4 regions of the Shewanella eurypsychrophilus genome follow, and region 4 is predicted to be linked to each of the others. Evidence: predicted binding sites of a transcription regulator. Region 4 holds the regulator's gene; each other region holds the start of a gene.

Region 1 (2,209 bases), 1.3 Mb from region 4:
TCGATGAAGCCACTGAACTAGTGTGAGCAGCTTGTACGACTTGCGTTGATTTAATATCACTCGATAACGCTTCTGTTTGACTCGAGCCTGGGTCGAGACTGGCATTTGAACCGACATACTTTACAGTAAGCTCGGCACTTTTCAATTGCGCTTCAGAATTGCCACTGGCTTCATTTGAGAGCTTATTTGAGGCCTTGTTTGAGCTGTCAGCACTCGACAAACTTGTCATTTCCGCCTGAGTTTTCTCACCTAAAATATTGACAAACTTGCCGTCCTTCCCTTGCTCTAACGAACCGCTAGTTCGGCTAACACCTTCATTAGTTTGTTGAGCCGTTACTCCTTTAGCTTCAAGATTTTTTTCTGGTGCCAACCCCGTAGACAAGTGAGATTGGCCACTTGGCAGCTCACTCGACTGCTTATTCTCGCCGGCTAATTTATCACCACTTGTTCCACTACTGATTGCTGCATTCGTTCCGGTATTGATCCCAGTACTGACTTCTGTATTAGTCCCAGTATTGGTTCCCGTGCTAGCGAGATTCGCTTCATGGTCAGTTTTGGCGTAAATATGACTAAACTGGGAAGTTAATTTAGCTAGATCTTGAGGAGATAACATTTTCAATTCAGCTTCAGATAATCCCGTTTCTTTTACTAACTGTTGAACAGTATCTTTATCGAGTGGAATTTGAGTTTCTGGATCTATCAGCGGATATTTATCAAATGTCTTTGTATCTGTAAGGTTGAGCTTAGTTATTTCACTTTCACCTGCAGCAACTAACTCCTCATTAAGGATATGCTCAGGACTAACCGCTTCGCTATTAATGAGGAGAGGATTAGCAATATTGATGCTCTCGTCGGACAAGACCTCGCTCTGTGTTCCTGCATCAAGCGGCAAATCTTCGCCGCTTTGATTTAATGCTTGAGTGGATTCAAGTTCCATTGCTAGGTTTATTTGCGCGAGAACATGGTTAACGTCATCCGCCGCATTATCTGACACACTAAGATCTTGTGAGTCTTTACTTTGAGTTTGATTATGCTCAACTGAAGTTGACTCACCTTGAGCCCCCTTTTTTGCTTGATTTGCCTCTTTAGCACTAATACTCGCTTGTTCTAATGCCGCAGAAAAATCTCCAGATTCAGATGATTGAGTCTTGTCAGCCTGTTTAATTTCACCAATTGACATCTTATCTGATGAAGTATCTGTATTCGCCAATAATATGTTTGACATTTTCTGCATAAAGCCTCCAACAAGGCTGGTATTCAATAAAGAAAAACTCTTTTATAAAAAGAAAGATATAGCGTCAAATTAGTGAACAGAAAACAAATGAACGCTACCAATAAAATATTAAAGCAAAAATCACGCCAAAAACAATTACAAAATAAAAATTAGCAAATTTAACGCGTTCTCTTTCTATAAAACTGTTGAGAAGCGAATTCATCGATCATCTTTTGCTCAAGTCTTAAGGCAACTTTTTCGGCCTTTTTAGCTTTATGTTCCAACAATAGTTCTACCGCTTTTCGTTTTTGCTGCTTTTCTTGCCAAAATAGTTGCCGATGTTTTCTTTGATTATCCGCTTCGGTTACAGTCAGGATCTGCTTTGTGATCGCATCATCAACTTGACGAACGAATTGGTGAAACTGGTGATAGTAACTGGCGCTGATAGTTTTGCCATGGTGGCTTTCCATCTGCTTCATATAATCTAAGCGATAATTACGGAGTGCATCTAGCTGACTTTGGCATTTTTGAAAATGTAATTGTGCAGACTTTAACTGCAACGAGGCTTGTTCTTCCGCTTCGTTCGCAAGTTTTAGTACTGTTAAAAGTGGATCTGATTTAGCCACGCTTTCCTCCCGTGCATATGGATACGTTTAGCTTTCTAAAGGTGACTAAACTTGGCACTGTGCACTTAACTGTGAAAGCATCAAATGACTGCTATCGAAGCTGAGTGTTTCCTTCATCGTCTGTCTCAAAAATGCATTCATGGCTGGTTGAAGACGAATCGCATTATCAATTCTGGGATCGCTTCCTTGGGTATATGCCCCAATAGAAATAAGATCCTTATTTTGCTGAAATAACGAATACACTTGCTTTACTCGTCGCATCGACTCCAAATGTTCGCTACTTATCACCATGGGTGCCACACGACTAATTGAACCTTCGACGTCGATTGCAGGATAATGACCTGAATCAGCGAGCGTTCTTGAAAGTACT
Region 2 (2,209 bases), 2.3 Mb from region 4:
AAAGTGGCTGACTATATTCCAGCGTTGGCAGGGGTTAACCCAAATAAAATAGGTATCGCAGTTACCAGCATCGATGGCACGACTATCGGTGCTGGTGATTACCTTGAACCTTTTTCCATTCAGAGTATCTCTAAAGTTTTTAGCTTAACCTTAGCGTTAACACTTTATGAAGAGCAGGAGATCTGGTCTCGTGTAGGTAAAGAACCTTCGGGGCAGTCTTTTAACTCTTTAGTGCAGGTTGAGCTTGAACGAGGTTTACCGAGAAATCCTTTTATTAACGCGGGTGCCTTAGTCATTGCCGATCTGTTGCAGGCACGATTAGGTGCGCCAAAGCATAGAATGATAGAGCTAATTCGTGGCTTAAGTACTAACCCTTCGCTTATTTCAGACAAAATGGTTGCTTCATCGGAGTTTGAACATAGTGCTCGAAATGCCGCAATTGCTTACTTAATGAAATCCTTCGGCAACTTTAATAATGATGTCGATACGGTTTTACGCAGTTATTTCCATTACTGTGCCATGCGGATGAGCTGCGCCGATCTTTCGAAGGCGATGTTATACCTTGCTAATAAAGGTCGATGTTTAGATGGTACTCAGCTCATTTCCCCGATCCAAACAAGGCAGATGAATGCATTACTGGCTACTTCTGGCCTATATGATGGAGCGGGTGAGTTTGCTTATCGAGTGGGTATGCCTGGAAAGAGTGGTGTTGGCGGTGGGATCATCGCAGTGATACCTGGTGATATGGCCGTGTGTGTTTGGTCACCTGAATTGGACCATAATGGTAATTCTCTCGCGGGTACAGCAGCTCTCGAGACACTGTGTCAGACCTTAGGTCGTTCGATTTTTTAAGCGAAAATTTACAACGCTCTCCAATATAAGTTAATTTTCCCTCTTTTCTGAGAAGTTTACATTTCCTGTTAGTGAATTGACCAACAACTGGTGCGATTCACTAAACTTTTCCCTCCAATATCTATGCCTATAGTGAAAAACATCTAGTTATCAACTTGTTGTGTGTTTTGGCATGGCTTGTGCTTTATATTGATTATGAGTGTGATAGTTAAGGTGGTTAAGAATTTACCTACACTGATTAGCTAGCACCAAGAGAATAATTCATTTAAGGATCAAATTGATGAGAAAATTAGCAACGTCTATAGGAATTAGCGCAGTCTTATTCGCGAGTGGAACTATCACTTCAGTATCTGCTCATGAAGAGTATTCATCGACTCGCTATTCAAGCGATCATAGTCAGTGTGAAGTCGCATTAAATTACGATATCTCTGTCGAGCCAACAGTCATGGCGGTGAGTGATGCTGGTAATGAAGTTTACCGTATTGAGATGGGAAAGCTATTTGTTCAAGGTAAGCAGGTTTCCTTAAACGCCAAACAAAAGCAGCTTGTAACCCAATATCAAGATGAGGTGTCTAGTCAGGTTCCTGAGGTGATCGGGTTAGTGCACGATGCTGTTGGAATAGCCTCTACTGCAGCGAGCATGGCTTTAACTCCGCTATTGGGAGATGCTGCCGGTGCTAAACTCGATGAGTTGATGGATGGGCTTGAAGAAAGAATTGAGAAAGTCGCATATCAAAATGGTGATAAGTTTTACCTTGGCGCGACTCAATCCTCTTTAGAGGACACCTTTGGAGAAGAATTTGAGCAAGAAGTTGAACAATTAGTTAGAAATTCTATCGGCAGTATGATGGTTAATTTAGGCAGTGAAATGCTTGCGGGCGATGGTGATTCTTTTGAGCAAAAAATGGAAGCATTTGGTCAGAAAATGGAAAACGTAGGCCAAAATATTGAGCAGCAGATGGAGACTCAAGCCCAAGAACTTGAAGCTAGAGCAGACAGAATGTGTGATGACTTTCAGCTGTTGATCGCCCTTGAGCAAAAATTAAGAACTGAAGTGCCGGAGTTAGAAAACTATCCTCTTATTGATTCTCCTAAAGTGGAGTTACTCGAATAGTCTCGCAGCCGATACATGGTTTACCCCGTTAATACCTTAGACTCTTGTTGCTCCCTCCCTCATTTGCAACGCCCCTGTATTTGAATTGAATACAGGGGTTTTCTTCTTTCAGCATGTTTCACCTTTTCTGCATAAAGATTATCAATCAGGTATTAGAAATAAAGCGCAAATCTTTGGTATACTTATAAAAAATAATAACAACTGGCCCTCATCCGTTAGAGTGGTTCAGATATCTGACTCTAC
Region 3 (2,209 bases), 570 kb from region 4:
GGTATGATTTTCCTGAGATCCCTTTGGTTCAGTACGTTAGGTGGGGACTACTCGCAGCTAGTGTGATTTCTGTGCTGTTTTTTGTATTTAGAACATATGCCGATGGTATGGCTGAGAAGTTAGATACACTTACTGGGATGGGTCTTAACAAGTCAGGTCACTAATAAGCAGCGATCTCATTGAGTGACTATACGGTTCGTTGACCGGAAAGCTAAGGTGATAGTGAGCCGGTTTGGGGTGGGCAGCGACCTTCAATATTGGCAAGAGTCGCTGCGCCGGGAAGTTGAGTTGGTTACTGCATGCTGACCTGGCCATCGATTTTATCAAAGCTGAGGTTACCAGAACCTGCCTCTATGATGTTTAAGCCTTTGGTGTTGATGACTTCAATGCCACCTGAGCCATCATCGATAGTGACTTTTCCCTGAATATCTTTCACATACATACCGCCAGAACCGTCAGTGATCGTGACATTACCATTAACCTGAGTGATATCGATCGAACCGGAGCCATCATCTAATTCAATGTTGCCATTAATATTTTCTAGAGTAATAGACCCAGATCCATCTTGTATGTCTAGGTTGCGTCCGCCACTGATTTCTACGCTGCCAGAACCATCCTCTAATTCTATGTCTGCATCGACTCCTGAGATCTTAATACTGCCTGATCCATCATCGATATCCATCTTCATTTTTGCTGGCACTTTTATGATTAGGTCGATGTAAGGCGAGTTGCCTGAACCTATGCGTGGGCCAAAATCGGCAACAAGATAAGCAGTACTGCCCTTTTGCGTCAAAGATAAATTTGGCTCCATATCTTCATAGGTATAGATATCAGCTTCAAGAGTAATATTGCTTAACCCCTCAACACCTTCTATTTCCAGTGAGCCCGCTCCTGTATTAGCCACTAATGCATTAAGCTGACTCGCATCAATTTGTAGCATCTGTTGGCTATGTTCCATTGGCTCCATGCTGGCACCATTAACATTGATAATGCAGCCTGAAAGAGATAGTGCAAAAATTGAGGCGAGTACGGTAGGGCGAATGGTCATATTTCTATTCCTTTGAAATCAATTCTGTTGTTGTTTTTCGCAGTGTTCATTCTCAAGTATTTGCAGTGTTCATGCCAAAAGTATATCTTTATGTTTTTAAAGAATATTATCTATTTTGTTTGGAAAGGTTTGCGACAATGTTAACCTCGATGGTTAATCAATGAGGTTTTAGACCTGTAAAAGTGGTGAATTTCGTCACTGCCAGTTACGCAATATAGCGAGTTGCTCGCTGCGGATAAAAATAAATAAGAGAGAAGCATGGATTACTTAGCAATTAACCAATCTGCATGGAATAAGCGTACTCATACTCATGTGGCATCAAAGTTTTATGATGTTGAGGGTTTTTTATCAGGAAAGAGTTCCCTGAAAGAAATCGAGCTCAACGAGCTTGATGTACAAGGTAAGAGCTTGCTTCATCTTCAGTGTCACTTCGGACTAGATACCCTATCTTGGGCGAGAAATGGCGCCGAGGTTACCGGAATCGATCTTTCGTCTACAGCAATAGAGAAAGCCCAAGAGTTAGCGCAACAGGCTGGTTTTGAGGCTGAGTTTATCTGTACCGATGTATATGGCACGCCAAAGAACATATCTAAGCAGTACGATATTGTGTTTACCTCATATGGCGCATTATGTTGGTTGCCAGATCTCGATCAGTGGGCCCAAGTGGTCAATGACTGCCTCAAAGCTGGTGGGGAGTTCTATATGGTGGAATTTCATCCTTTAGAGGCTTTGTTTGATGGCTATAGCTATTTTTCTCAAACTGAGCCAGATGTCGATGAGGAAGGAACCTACACTGAAAACTGCTCGGGAGAGAAAGATACCCTGATCACTTGGCCTCACTCTATCTCAGACATTATTAATGCCTTGCTTCGAGCCGGACTTAAGCTTGCCCACTATAACGAGTTTGATTTTAGCCCCTATAACTGTTTCGAGGGACTGGTAGAAGAGACTCATATTCAAGCTTCTGGTGAGCAAGTGCTAAGATATTATATGGAGCACCAAGAGCAACGTGTTCCTTTGGTTTATTCAATATCAGCAACAAAGGTCTAGTTTTTTTGGCTTGAGAGGCTAATTGATCCATTACCCAGCTCTTTAATCAGAGAGACAGCTAGATTGTAAGTTTCATTATTTATCTAAAGGTGAATATGCGGGCTTTTTTCA
Region 4 (2,209 bases):
TGCTTTTTGCTGCATTTTTTGAACATTTAAAATAACCTGCACATTATTGATCTGATCGAAATGTCGTTCAAGCTTAGTAAACTTTTCTTCAACATATTGTCTTAGTGATGTGGTGATTTCGATATGATGTCCAGTTAGGTTTATTTGCATAGAAATACTCCTCCAGTTTCCGATTATAGATAACTCTTTGGCTGATTTCGCTAAGTTATTTTGGCTTAACTCACAACACTGTTCCCTGTTATACCAGGAGGTTAGCCATATTTTCGACTGCAGGCTTCTTCTGGTCATCTGCTCTTTTTGAGTGCGGCTCAGACCTTAAGTGAAGAATAGATTATTTCGACTTAAGGTCTAAATTGATTGTTTATAAACTTTTACGTTGATTCGAAGGTGGAATCATCATAGCTTCACGATACTTGGCTATGGTTCGTCTGGCAACCTTGATGCCTTGCTCTGCCAATAACAATGCCATCTTACTATCACTCAGAGGTTTCTTCTGATTTTCTGCTGCTACTAACTTCTTAATAAAGGCACGAATAGCGGTTGATGAACACTCACCACCATCATCAGTTCCTACGTGGCTCGAGAAGAAGTACTTCAACTCGAATATGCCTCGCGGAGTATGCATATACTTTTGAGTAGTGACACGCGAAATGGTGGACTCGTGCATCTCAACGGCTTCTGCAATATCGTTAAGCACCATAGGTTTCATCGCTTCTTCACCAAATTCAAAGAAACCTTGCTGAAATTTTACAATGCAGTTGGCAACTTTTAGCAGGGTATCATTTCGGCTCTCTAAGCTTTTGATAAACCACTTAGCTTCCTGTAGATGTCCACGGATAAACTGGCCATCAGCTTGGTTTTTGGTGCTTTTTGCCATAGAAGCATAATGTTGATTTACATTGATTTTAGGCATGTAGTCTGGATTGAGCTCAACGACCCAGCGGCCTTTTTTCTTGGTGACAGTGACATCGGGGATCACGTATTCATCACGGCCAAGTGTAATGGCTAACCCTGGGCGAGGGTTAAGCGTTTGAATCAACTCAATAGCTTCTCTAAGATCATCTTCTTTGAGCTTAGTCTTACGCATCAATAAGCGGAAGTCTCGTCCTGCTATTAAATCAAGGTGATCTGCTATTAAAATACGCGCATTATCGATATGTGGTGTAGTGTCAGCATATTGTGCAAGTTGGATCATTAAGCATTCACTGATATCTCTCGCTGCAATTCCAATGGGATCGAAATGTTGTACACGTTTCAAAACGGCTTCAACTTCATCCTGCTCAATTTCTGGATCGCCCATCGCTTCAAGAATATCTTCGACGCTTTGGGTGAGATAGCCTCTCTCATCCACAGCATCTATGATAGCGGTTGCTATCGCGAGGTCATTATCGGAAAAAGGTGTAAGGTTCTTTTGCCATTCTAGGTGCTCGTATAAGCCTTCACTAGTTTCTCCTTGAAAAGGCATATCATCGTCGCGCATAGCGCCAGAGCTAGAGTTTGGCGTTGCGGTATACACCTCATCCCAAGTGGTGTCCGTAGGAAAGTCTTCAGGCATCGAGTCTTGAGTTAAGGCTTCAGAAGTATCTACTGCTGAGCTATCGAGAGGTGCATCATCCTCTGAGCCAGAACTGAATTCAGTTGAATCAATGGTTTTATCTTCACCATTGACCGGGAGATCAACTTGCTCCTCGTCTAATTCGAGAAGGGGGTTGGAGTCTAATGCTTGTTGGATTTCTTGTTGCAGTTCCAGCGACGATAGCTGCAAAAGGCGAATGGCCTGTTGCAGTTGCGGTGTCATGGTTAACTGCTGACCCATTTTAAGCTGGAGTGACGCTTTCATTTACCGCTATTCCCTTCATTGTAATTATAAAATGAGAAAGCCTGTTTAATTGAACTGGGGTTTCTCTGGCCCCTAAACTCACTGTAAGTAAGCTGAGCGTTGGTAAATTTTTTTTGCTCTTAATACGCGAGGAAGAAAGAGTTTATTGATTAACTATAGCTTGAATTGTTCACCTAAGTACACAGCTCTCACTTGCTGATTGTCCAAGATTTCAGCGGGTGTGCCTTCAGCGATCAAATTTCCGTGACTTACTATGTATGCTCGCTCACAAACATCCAATGTTTCTCTCACATTATGGTCTGTGATGAGCACACCAAGCCCTCGGCTTTTAAGTTGTTCGATGATTTTTTTGATGTCGATAACTGAAAT

The links. Region 4 encodes sigma-54, which starts transcription at its own class of promoters, with help from an activator protein. Its sites were predicted from a motif close to GTTGGCACGNNNNTNGNNT; they were not measured.
Region 1: the regulator sigma-54 is predicted to act here: its motif matches at 1,346-1,364, upstream of FM038_RS15950 (flagellar hook-length control protein FliK).
Region 2: the regulator sigma-54 is predicted to act here: its motif matches at 1,019-1,037, upstream of FM038_RS06310 (YggN family protein).
Region 3: the regulator sigma-54 is predicted to act here: its motif matches at 1,109-1,127, upstream of FM038_RS24340 (DUF4097 family beta strand repeat-containing protein).

The regions. Positions count from the first base shown of each region.
Region 1 is NZ_CP045503.2:3,755,318-3,757,526, forward strand. It holds gene FM038_RS15950 (flagellar hook-length control protein FliK) at 1-1,234, opposite strand, end outside; gene fliJ (flagellar export protein FliJ) at 1,393-1,839, opposite strand; gene fliI (flagellar protein export ATPase FliI) at 1,885-2,209, opposite strand, start outside.
Region 2 is NZ_CP045503.2:1,498,476-1,500,684, forward strand. It holds gene glsB (glutaminase B) at 1-852, shown strand, start outside; gene FM038_RS06310 (YggN family protein) at 1,133-1,966, shown strand.
Region 3 is NZ_CP045503.2:5,650,882-5,653,090, reverse strand. It holds gene FM038_RS24345 (phosphatase PAP2 family protein) at 1-164, shown strand, start outside; gene FM038_RS24340 (DUF4097 family beta strand repeat-containing protein) at 293-1,048, opposite strand; gene FM038_RS24335 (class I SAM-dependent methyltransferase) at 1,307-2,098, shown strand; gene FM038_RS24330 (transporter substrate-binding domain-containing protein) at 2,194-2,209, shown strand, end outside.
Region 4 is NZ_CP045503.2:5,077,473-5,079,681, reverse strand. It holds gene hpf (ribosome hibernation promoting factor) at 1-150, opposite strand, end outside; gene FM038_RS21750 (RNA polymerase factor sigma-54) at 362-1,840, opposite strand; gene lptB (LPS export ABC transporter ATP-binding protein) at 1,994-2,209, opposite strand, start outside.